2 regions of the Streptomyces sp. NPDC044061 genome follow, and region 2 is predicted to be linked to the other one. Evidence: riboswitches for the same ligand, from Rfam matches in the RefSeq annotation. Region 2 holds a riboswitch; the other holds the start of a gene.

Region 1 (3,392 bases), on a different contig from region 2:
GCGGGCGGACGACAGCCACACCGAGCTGGTCGTGGCGACCGACCCGCGCAGGCCGGGCCGCCCGGTCCTCACCGACGAGGGCGACACCCCTCACCTGGTGGCGGACGGCCATGTGATCAGCCGGACCACGTACCCGCCGATGTGGAGCGACGCCCCGCCCGAGGGAACGCCGCCGCACACGGCGGCGGCGCTGCGGGCCTACCTCACCGAGGTCGCGCGCCCCCAGGTCGACCGCGGCACCGCTGCACTGAGCACCGCCGAACTCCTCGACGCCGTCGCGGAACTGCTCGACCACTGGACCCCCGGTGCCCGTGAGTCGGCGGCCCTCGTCCGGCTGTTCGCGCAGGCCGAGGGGCTGCGGCCGGCCGGCGAGTTGACCGACCGCCTCGGCCGGCCCGGACAGGCCTACGTGTACGACACCGGCGGCATCCGGCACATGCTGATCCTGGAGCCGCGCACCGGTGCCGTCCTAGGCATGGAGAACACCTTCACCGAGGACGACCCGGAATACGGCGTGCGGGCCGGGGACGTCATGGGCTACAGCGCCTGGATGCGCTGATCACACCCCGAGCTGCCGGGCGGCGGCGGTCACGGTCTGCTCCAGCAGCGTGGCGATCGTCATCGGGCCGACACCGCCCGGCACCGGCGTGATCAGCGAGGCCCGCTCCACGGCCGAGTCGAAGTCGACGTCACCGACGTTGCCGGGGTTGTAGCCCGCGTCGATCACCACCGCGCCCGGCTTGATGTCCTGCCCCCGGATCAGGCGAGGCCGGCCGACGGCGGCCACGACGATGTCCGCCTCGCGGACCGCCGCCGACAGGTCCCGGGTGCGCGAGTGGCAGTACGTCACGGTCGCGTCGCGGGCGAGCAGGAGCATGCCCACCGGCTTGCCGAGGATGGCGCTGCGGCCCACGACCACGGCGCGCTTCCCGGCCGGGTCGACGCCGTACTCGTCGAGCAGCCGCAGGATGCCGCCGGGCGTGCACGACACGAAGCCCGGCAGCCCGAAGCTCATCGTGGCGAACGAGGCGAAGGTGACGCCGTCGACGTCCTTCTCCGGCGCGATCGCCTCGAACGCGGCCCGCTCGTCGACGTGGTCGCCCACCGGGTGTTGCAGCAGGATGCCGTGCACGCCCGGATCGGCCGACAACTCCCGCAGGGTTCCGACGAGTTCGTCGGTGGTCGTGGTGGCGGGCAGTGCCACGTGGCGGGACTCGACACCGGCCTTCCGGCACCGGTTCTGCTTCATCCGGACGTACGTCACGGACGCCGGGTCCGCACCGACCAGCACCGTGGCCAGACAGGGCGCGCCGCCCGTACGCGCGGTGAGGTCGGCGGCCTTCTTCGCGGTCTCCTCGACGATGCGGCGGGCCGGAGCGGTGCCGTCCATGAGCCGGGCCTGTGTCATCTGCACTCCTGGGCTGGTTGGCCTTCATCGCCCAGGCGCGCGGCATCCACCATGGACCGCTCCCCGGTGGTACTCCACCTCAGCGCCAGTCACGACCCGCCCACAGCGTAACCGAGCCCTCGAGCGGGGCTCTGGCCGCGTCCGGGGAACAGTTGATGTGAGCTGAGGGGAGCCGGTGCCGCGGAGTCCGTGGTGGGGCGCGGTTCGGGCCTCGAATCGGTGGAGTGGGTGCCGTTGCCGCCAAGTGGAGGGCGCGGGCGGCGCGCAGGCCGGGACCGGGGATGCGGGTGCCGGTCCCTGCCTGGGCCGCGGGCGATGGCTCAGGTCGTGCCCTGGGCGGTGGGGGCCGTGGTGTCTATGTCGAGGGCGTGGCTGGTGCTCGGGGCCGGAGCCTCGGCAGGTGGCGCCGTGGGGTCCTCACCGGCGAGGAAGGCGGTGGCCGTGGCCTCCAGGCGGGCGGCGCCGATGGCGTTGGCCCAGCGGGCGATCTCCGTCGTGATGGCGCGGGCCCCCGCCTCGTCGCCCGCGTCGCGTGCCAGCACCGCCAGCAGCAGCTGCTGGGAGAGGGTGCCGGGCACCGTGCCGGCCCCGGCGCCCAGCGCGGTGGCCCGGCGCCAGCGCTCGCCGGCCCGCTCGTGGTCGCCGGCGTCGTGGTCGTGGTCGCCGAGGTGCCGCAGGGCCTCACGGGCCAGCAGGTCGTCCGCGCCGTCCTCCGCGGCCCGCAGCGCGGCCGCGTAGTGCGTGGCGGCGGCCGGCCGGTCGGCGAAGTGGTTGTCCGCGATCAGCCCGCGGTACATCGCCGCCCAGCCCCGGCGCACCTCGTCCGGGGCCCGGTCGTGCAGGTCCCGAGCCCGGTCGCGGAGGGCGGCGAGCGCTTCGGGGTCCTTGCCGAAGGGGCCGATCCGCAGGCTGCCATGGACGAGGAGCAGCCGGCCGTAGGTGTGCCTGAGACCGAGGAAGTCCGTGTCCCAGTCACCGTCCGGGAACTCCTTCCCGGCCGCCTCGATCCACTCGGCCGCGGTGTCCGTCCCGGCGAACCAGTCGCGGTCCAGCGCGACTTCGGCCGCGGTCCGGGCGATCCGGGCGCGGTCGGCGGGCTCCTGGGCGGTGGCCGAGGCCAGCAGCCCCGCGGCCCGCTCCCAGCGGCCCGCGACGCTCAGTTCTCGTACAGCGGCGAGGAGTTCATCGACATCTATGAAGAGGTGCGCGGCAAGGGTCATGGCGGGCAAGGTAGTTATGCGAAAAACGATCCACAAGAAAACCACTGCGGGAGGCAGACAGTGCAGGACTCGGTGGACCGGCACGTGGCCGTCTGGGCGCGCGAACTGGACTGGCTGGACCCGGTCAGGGAGGCGATCGTCGCCCGGCTGGCGATCCTCGCCCGGCACACCGCCCAGGCCCGCCGGGACGTGCTGGACACCGACGGCCTGAAGTACTGGCAGTACAAGGTGCTGTTGATGCTGCGCAGGTCCGGGCCGCCCTACGAGTCCAGCCCCTCGCGGCTCGCCGACCGGCTCGGGCTGACCCGGGGCGCGCTGTCGGCGCGGTTGGGGCCCATCGAGGAGGCCGGGCTCATCACCCGTACCCACGAGACCGGCGATCGCCGGCGCGTGCGAGTACGGCTCACCGGGGCCGGGCACGCCGCGTTCGAGACGCACGCGGCAGCTGAGGACGCGGGTGAGGGCGCGCTGCTCTCAGCACTGAGCGAAGAAGAACGGCGGACACTCGCAGACCTGCTGCGGAAACTGGTCCTGGCCGCCGAGGGCGTGGCGGACGCGCCCGCCCCAGCCCCGCCCGAGCCGAGAAGGTCCAGGTCAACCGGGAGGTGACCTGGACCCTCGCGACCTTCCTCCCTACTCGTCCCATGCCTGGATCAGGATCTGTTCGGCGATCTTCCCGTCACGCAGCGTGATCATCGACTCGGCGAGGACGCGGGTGCCGTCGCCGTACTCGCAGGACTCGGTGAACGCGGCGTGGTCGCCCT
Region 2 (3,392 bases):
TCCGCGACCTGGAGGATCGGGTACGTGAACAGGCCGACCGTGGCGCGGTCGGTGCCCTGCTTGGCGGACTTGTCCTTGAACTGCGTCATGCGGCCGGCCTCGCCGAAGCCGGTGAGGCAGTTCATGACCCAGGCGAGCTGGGCGTGCTCCGGGACGTGGCTCTGCACGAAGAGGGTGCAGCGGTCGGGGTCCAGACCGGCCGCGAGGAGCTGGGCCGCCGCGAGGCGGGTGTTGGCACGCAGCTCCGCCGGATCCTGCGGGACCGTGATCGCGTGCAGGTCGACGACCATGTAGAACGCGTCGTGGGACTCCTGCAGGGCCACCCACTGGCGGACGGCGCCGAGATAGTTGCCGAGGTGGAACGAGCCGGCGGTGGGCTGGATGCCGGAGAGCACGCGGGGTCGGTCAGCGGAAGCCATGTCTTTCATTGTCTCAGAGAGCTCGGGGGGTTCGGTGCACGGGACTGCGGGCCGTTCGTGGTTGCTCGCGCGCCCGCGGCGGAGCCGCACGTCGAATGCGGCCCCGCGCCCCTTGCGGTTGGTCGCCCCTGAGGGCGTTGATCAGCCCAGGTCGACTTCCGGGTACAGCGGGAAGCCCGCCACCAGGTCCGTTGCCCGCTGGGCGATCTCCTGCGCCACCTTCTCGTCCAGGACGTGGGCCGCCTTGGACGGCGCTCCCGACTTCGTCGTGCCCGGCTCCGTCGTGGTCAGGACGCGGTCGATCAGGCCCGCCACCTCGTCCATCTCCGCCGTGCCCAGGCCACGGGTGGTGAGGGCGGGGGTGCCGACGCGGATGCCGGAGGTGTACCAGGCGCCGTTCGGGTCGGCCGGGATGGCGTTGCGGTTGGTGACGATGCCCGAGTCGAGCAGGGCGGCCTCCGCCTGGCGGCCGGTGAGGCCGTAGGAGGTGGCGACGTCGATCAGGTTGAGGTGGTTGTCCGTGCCGCCGGTGACCAGGGTGGCACCGCGGCGCATCAGGCCCTCGGCGAGGGCGCGGGAGTTGTCGACGATGCGCTGGGCGTAGCCCTGGAAGGCGGGCTGCCGCGCCTCGGCGAGAGCGACGGCCTTGGCGGCCATGACGTGCGGCAGCGGGCCGCCGAGGACCATCGGGCAGCCGCGGTCGACCTGGTCCTTCAGGGAGTCGTCGCACAGGACCATGCCGCCGCGCGGGCCACGCAGCGACTTGTGGGTCGTCGTGGTGACGATCTGGGCGTGCGGGACCGGGTCGAAGTCGCCGGTGAGCACCTTGCCGGCGACCAGGCCCGCGAAGTGGGCCATGTCGACCATCAGGGTGGCGCCGACCTCGTCCGCGATCTCCCGCATGATCCGGAAGTTCACCAGACGGGGGTACGCCGAGTAGCCGGCGACGACGATCAGCGGCTTGAACTCGCGGGCCTGGGCGCGCAACGCCTCGTAGTCGATGAGGCCGGTGGCCGGGTCGGTGCCGTAGGAGCGCTGGTCGAACATCTTGCCGGAGATGTTCGGGCGGAAGCCGTGGGTGAGGTGACCGCCCGCGTCCAGGGACATGCCGAGCATGCGCTGGTTGCCGAAGGCCTGGCGCAGCTCGGCCCAGTCGGCCTCGGTGAGGTCGTTGACCTGGCGGACGCCGGTCTTCTCCAGGAACGGGGCCTCGACGCGGTCGGCGAGGACGGCCCAGAAGGCGACGAGGTTGGCGTCGATGCCGGAGTGCGGCTGGACGTAGGCGTGCCGGGCGCCGAAGAGCGCCTTGGCGTGCTCGGCGGCCAGGGACTCCACGGTGTCGACGTTGCGGCAGCCGGCGTAGAAGCGGCGGCCGATGGTGCCCTCGGCGTACTTGTCGCTGAACCAGTTGCCCATGGCCAGCAGGGTGGCCGGGGAGGCGTAGTTCTCGGAGGCGATCAGCTTCAGCATCTCGCGCTGGTCGGCCACCTCCTGGCCGATGGCGTCGGCCACTCCCGGCTCGACCGCGCGGATGACGTCGAGGGCCGCGCGGAAGGCGGTGGACTCGGTGGAGAGGGGCTGCTGCTCAGGCATGGGGACCTCCGGACGGCGTGCGTTTCAGCGTTCACGTTCGGCCCAGGCGCACGGCACTGATTTCCCGCTCGGGCCGCTCCCCGATGGTCCGTCCCATCCCAGCGCGCCAGTCACGGCCCGCTGATCAGCCTACCGGGCGCGCCGGAGCGGTGAGATCCCGCGTCCACCATGCGAGCGAGGATAGGAAGGGGGTCTCCGTCGTATCCGGGAGAGGCCGTGACCACTGCTGAAGACCTCATCGCCACCGCCGACGCGCACAGCGCGCCCACCTACCATCCGCTGCCCGTCGTCGTGGCCACGGCCGAGGGGGCGTGGATGACCGATGTGGAGGGGAGGCGGTATCTGGATCTGCTCGCCGGTTACTCGGCGCTCAACTTCGGGCACGGCAACCGCCGGCTGGTCGAGGCGGCCAGACGCCAGCTGGAGCGGGTGACGCTGACCTCCCGCGCCTTCTACCACGACCGGTACGCGGCGTTCTGCGCGGAGCTGGCCGAGCTGTGCGGCATGGAGATGGTGCTGCCCGTGAACACCGGCGTGGAGGCCGTGGAGAGCGCGGTGAAGACCGCCCGGAAGTGGGGTTACCGGGTGAAGGGGGTGCCCGGGGAGATGGCGAAGATCGTGGTCGCGGGGGGCAACTTCCACGGGCGTACGACGACCGTGATCAGCTTCTCGACCGATCCGGAGGCCCGCGCGGACTTCGGGCCGTACACGCCGGGCTTCGAGATCGTGCCGTACGGGGACCTGACCGCCATGAAGTCGGCGCTGACCGAGAACACCGTCGCCGTGCTGCTGGAGCCGATCCAGGGCGAGTCCGGGGTGATCGTGCCGCCGGCCGGCTATCTGCCGGGGGTGCGGGAGCTGACCCGCGAGCGGAACGTGCTGTTCGTCGCCGACGAGGTCCAGTCGGGGCTCGGGCGGACCGGGCGGACCTTCGCGTGCGAGCACGAGGGGGTCGTACCGGACATGTACGTGCTGGGGAAGGCGCTGGGCGGCGGGATCCTGCCGGTGTCGGCGGTGGTGTCGAGCGCCGAGGTGCTCGGGGTGTTCCGGCCGGGCGAGCACGGGTCGACGTTCGGCGGGAACCCGCTGGCCTGCGCGGTGGCGCTGGAGGTCATCGCGATGCTGCGCTCCGGCGAGTTCCAGGCACGGGCGGCCGAGCTGGGCGAACGGATGCACGGGCGGCTGGCCGGGCTGCTCGGCACCGGCCGGGTGACGGCGGTGCGGGGGCGCGGCCTGTGGGCGGGGGTGGACGTCCATCCCCGGTACGGCACCGGGCGGCAGCTGTCGGAGAAGCTGATGGACCGGGGGGTGCTGGTGAAGGACACCCACGGCAGCACGATCCGGATCGCCCCGCCGCTGGTCATCGCCGAGCAGGACCTG

Evidence for each region. A riboswitch is a leader RNA that binds a small molecule or an ion and turns the genes downstream of it on or off. The one in region 2 is predicted to bind ZMP and ZTP.
Region 1: it holds a riboswitch for ZMP and ZTP, as region 2 does, so the genes downstream of both, AC07CM_RS20275 (bifunctional 5,10-methylenetetrahydrofolate dehydrogenase/5,10-methenyltetrahydrofolate cyclohydrolase) here and AC07CM_RS30695 (glycine hydroxymethyltransferase) in region 2, are expected to answer to the same signal.

Annotation. Positions count from the first base shown of each region.
Region 1 is NZ_JBWKFL010000011.1:303,118-306,509, reverse strand. It holds gene AC07CM_RS20280 (CU044_5270 family protein) at 1-559, shown strand, start outside; gene AC07CM_RS20275 (bifunctional 5,10-methylenetetrahydrofolate dehydrogenase/5,10-methenyltetrahydrofolate cyclohydrolase) at 560-1,408, opposite strand; ZMP/ZTP riboswitch at 1,431-1,511, opposite strand; gene AC07CM_RS20270 (hypothetical protein) at 1,729-2,628, opposite strand; gene AC07CM_RS20265 (MarR family winged helix-turn-helix transcriptional regulator) at 2,689-3,237, shown strand; gene AC07CM_RS20260 (nuclear transport factor 2 family protein) at 3,262-3,392, opposite strand, start outside.
Region 2 is NZ_JBWKFL010000021.1:20,922-24,313, forward strand. It holds gene trpS (tryptophan--tRNA ligase) at 1-428, opposite strand, end outside; gene AC07CM_RS30695 (glycine hydroxymethyltransferase) at 561-2,012, opposite strand; ZMP/ZTP riboswitch at 2,046-2,136, opposite strand; gene rocD (ornithine--oxo-acid transaminase) at 2,181-3,392, shown strand, end outside.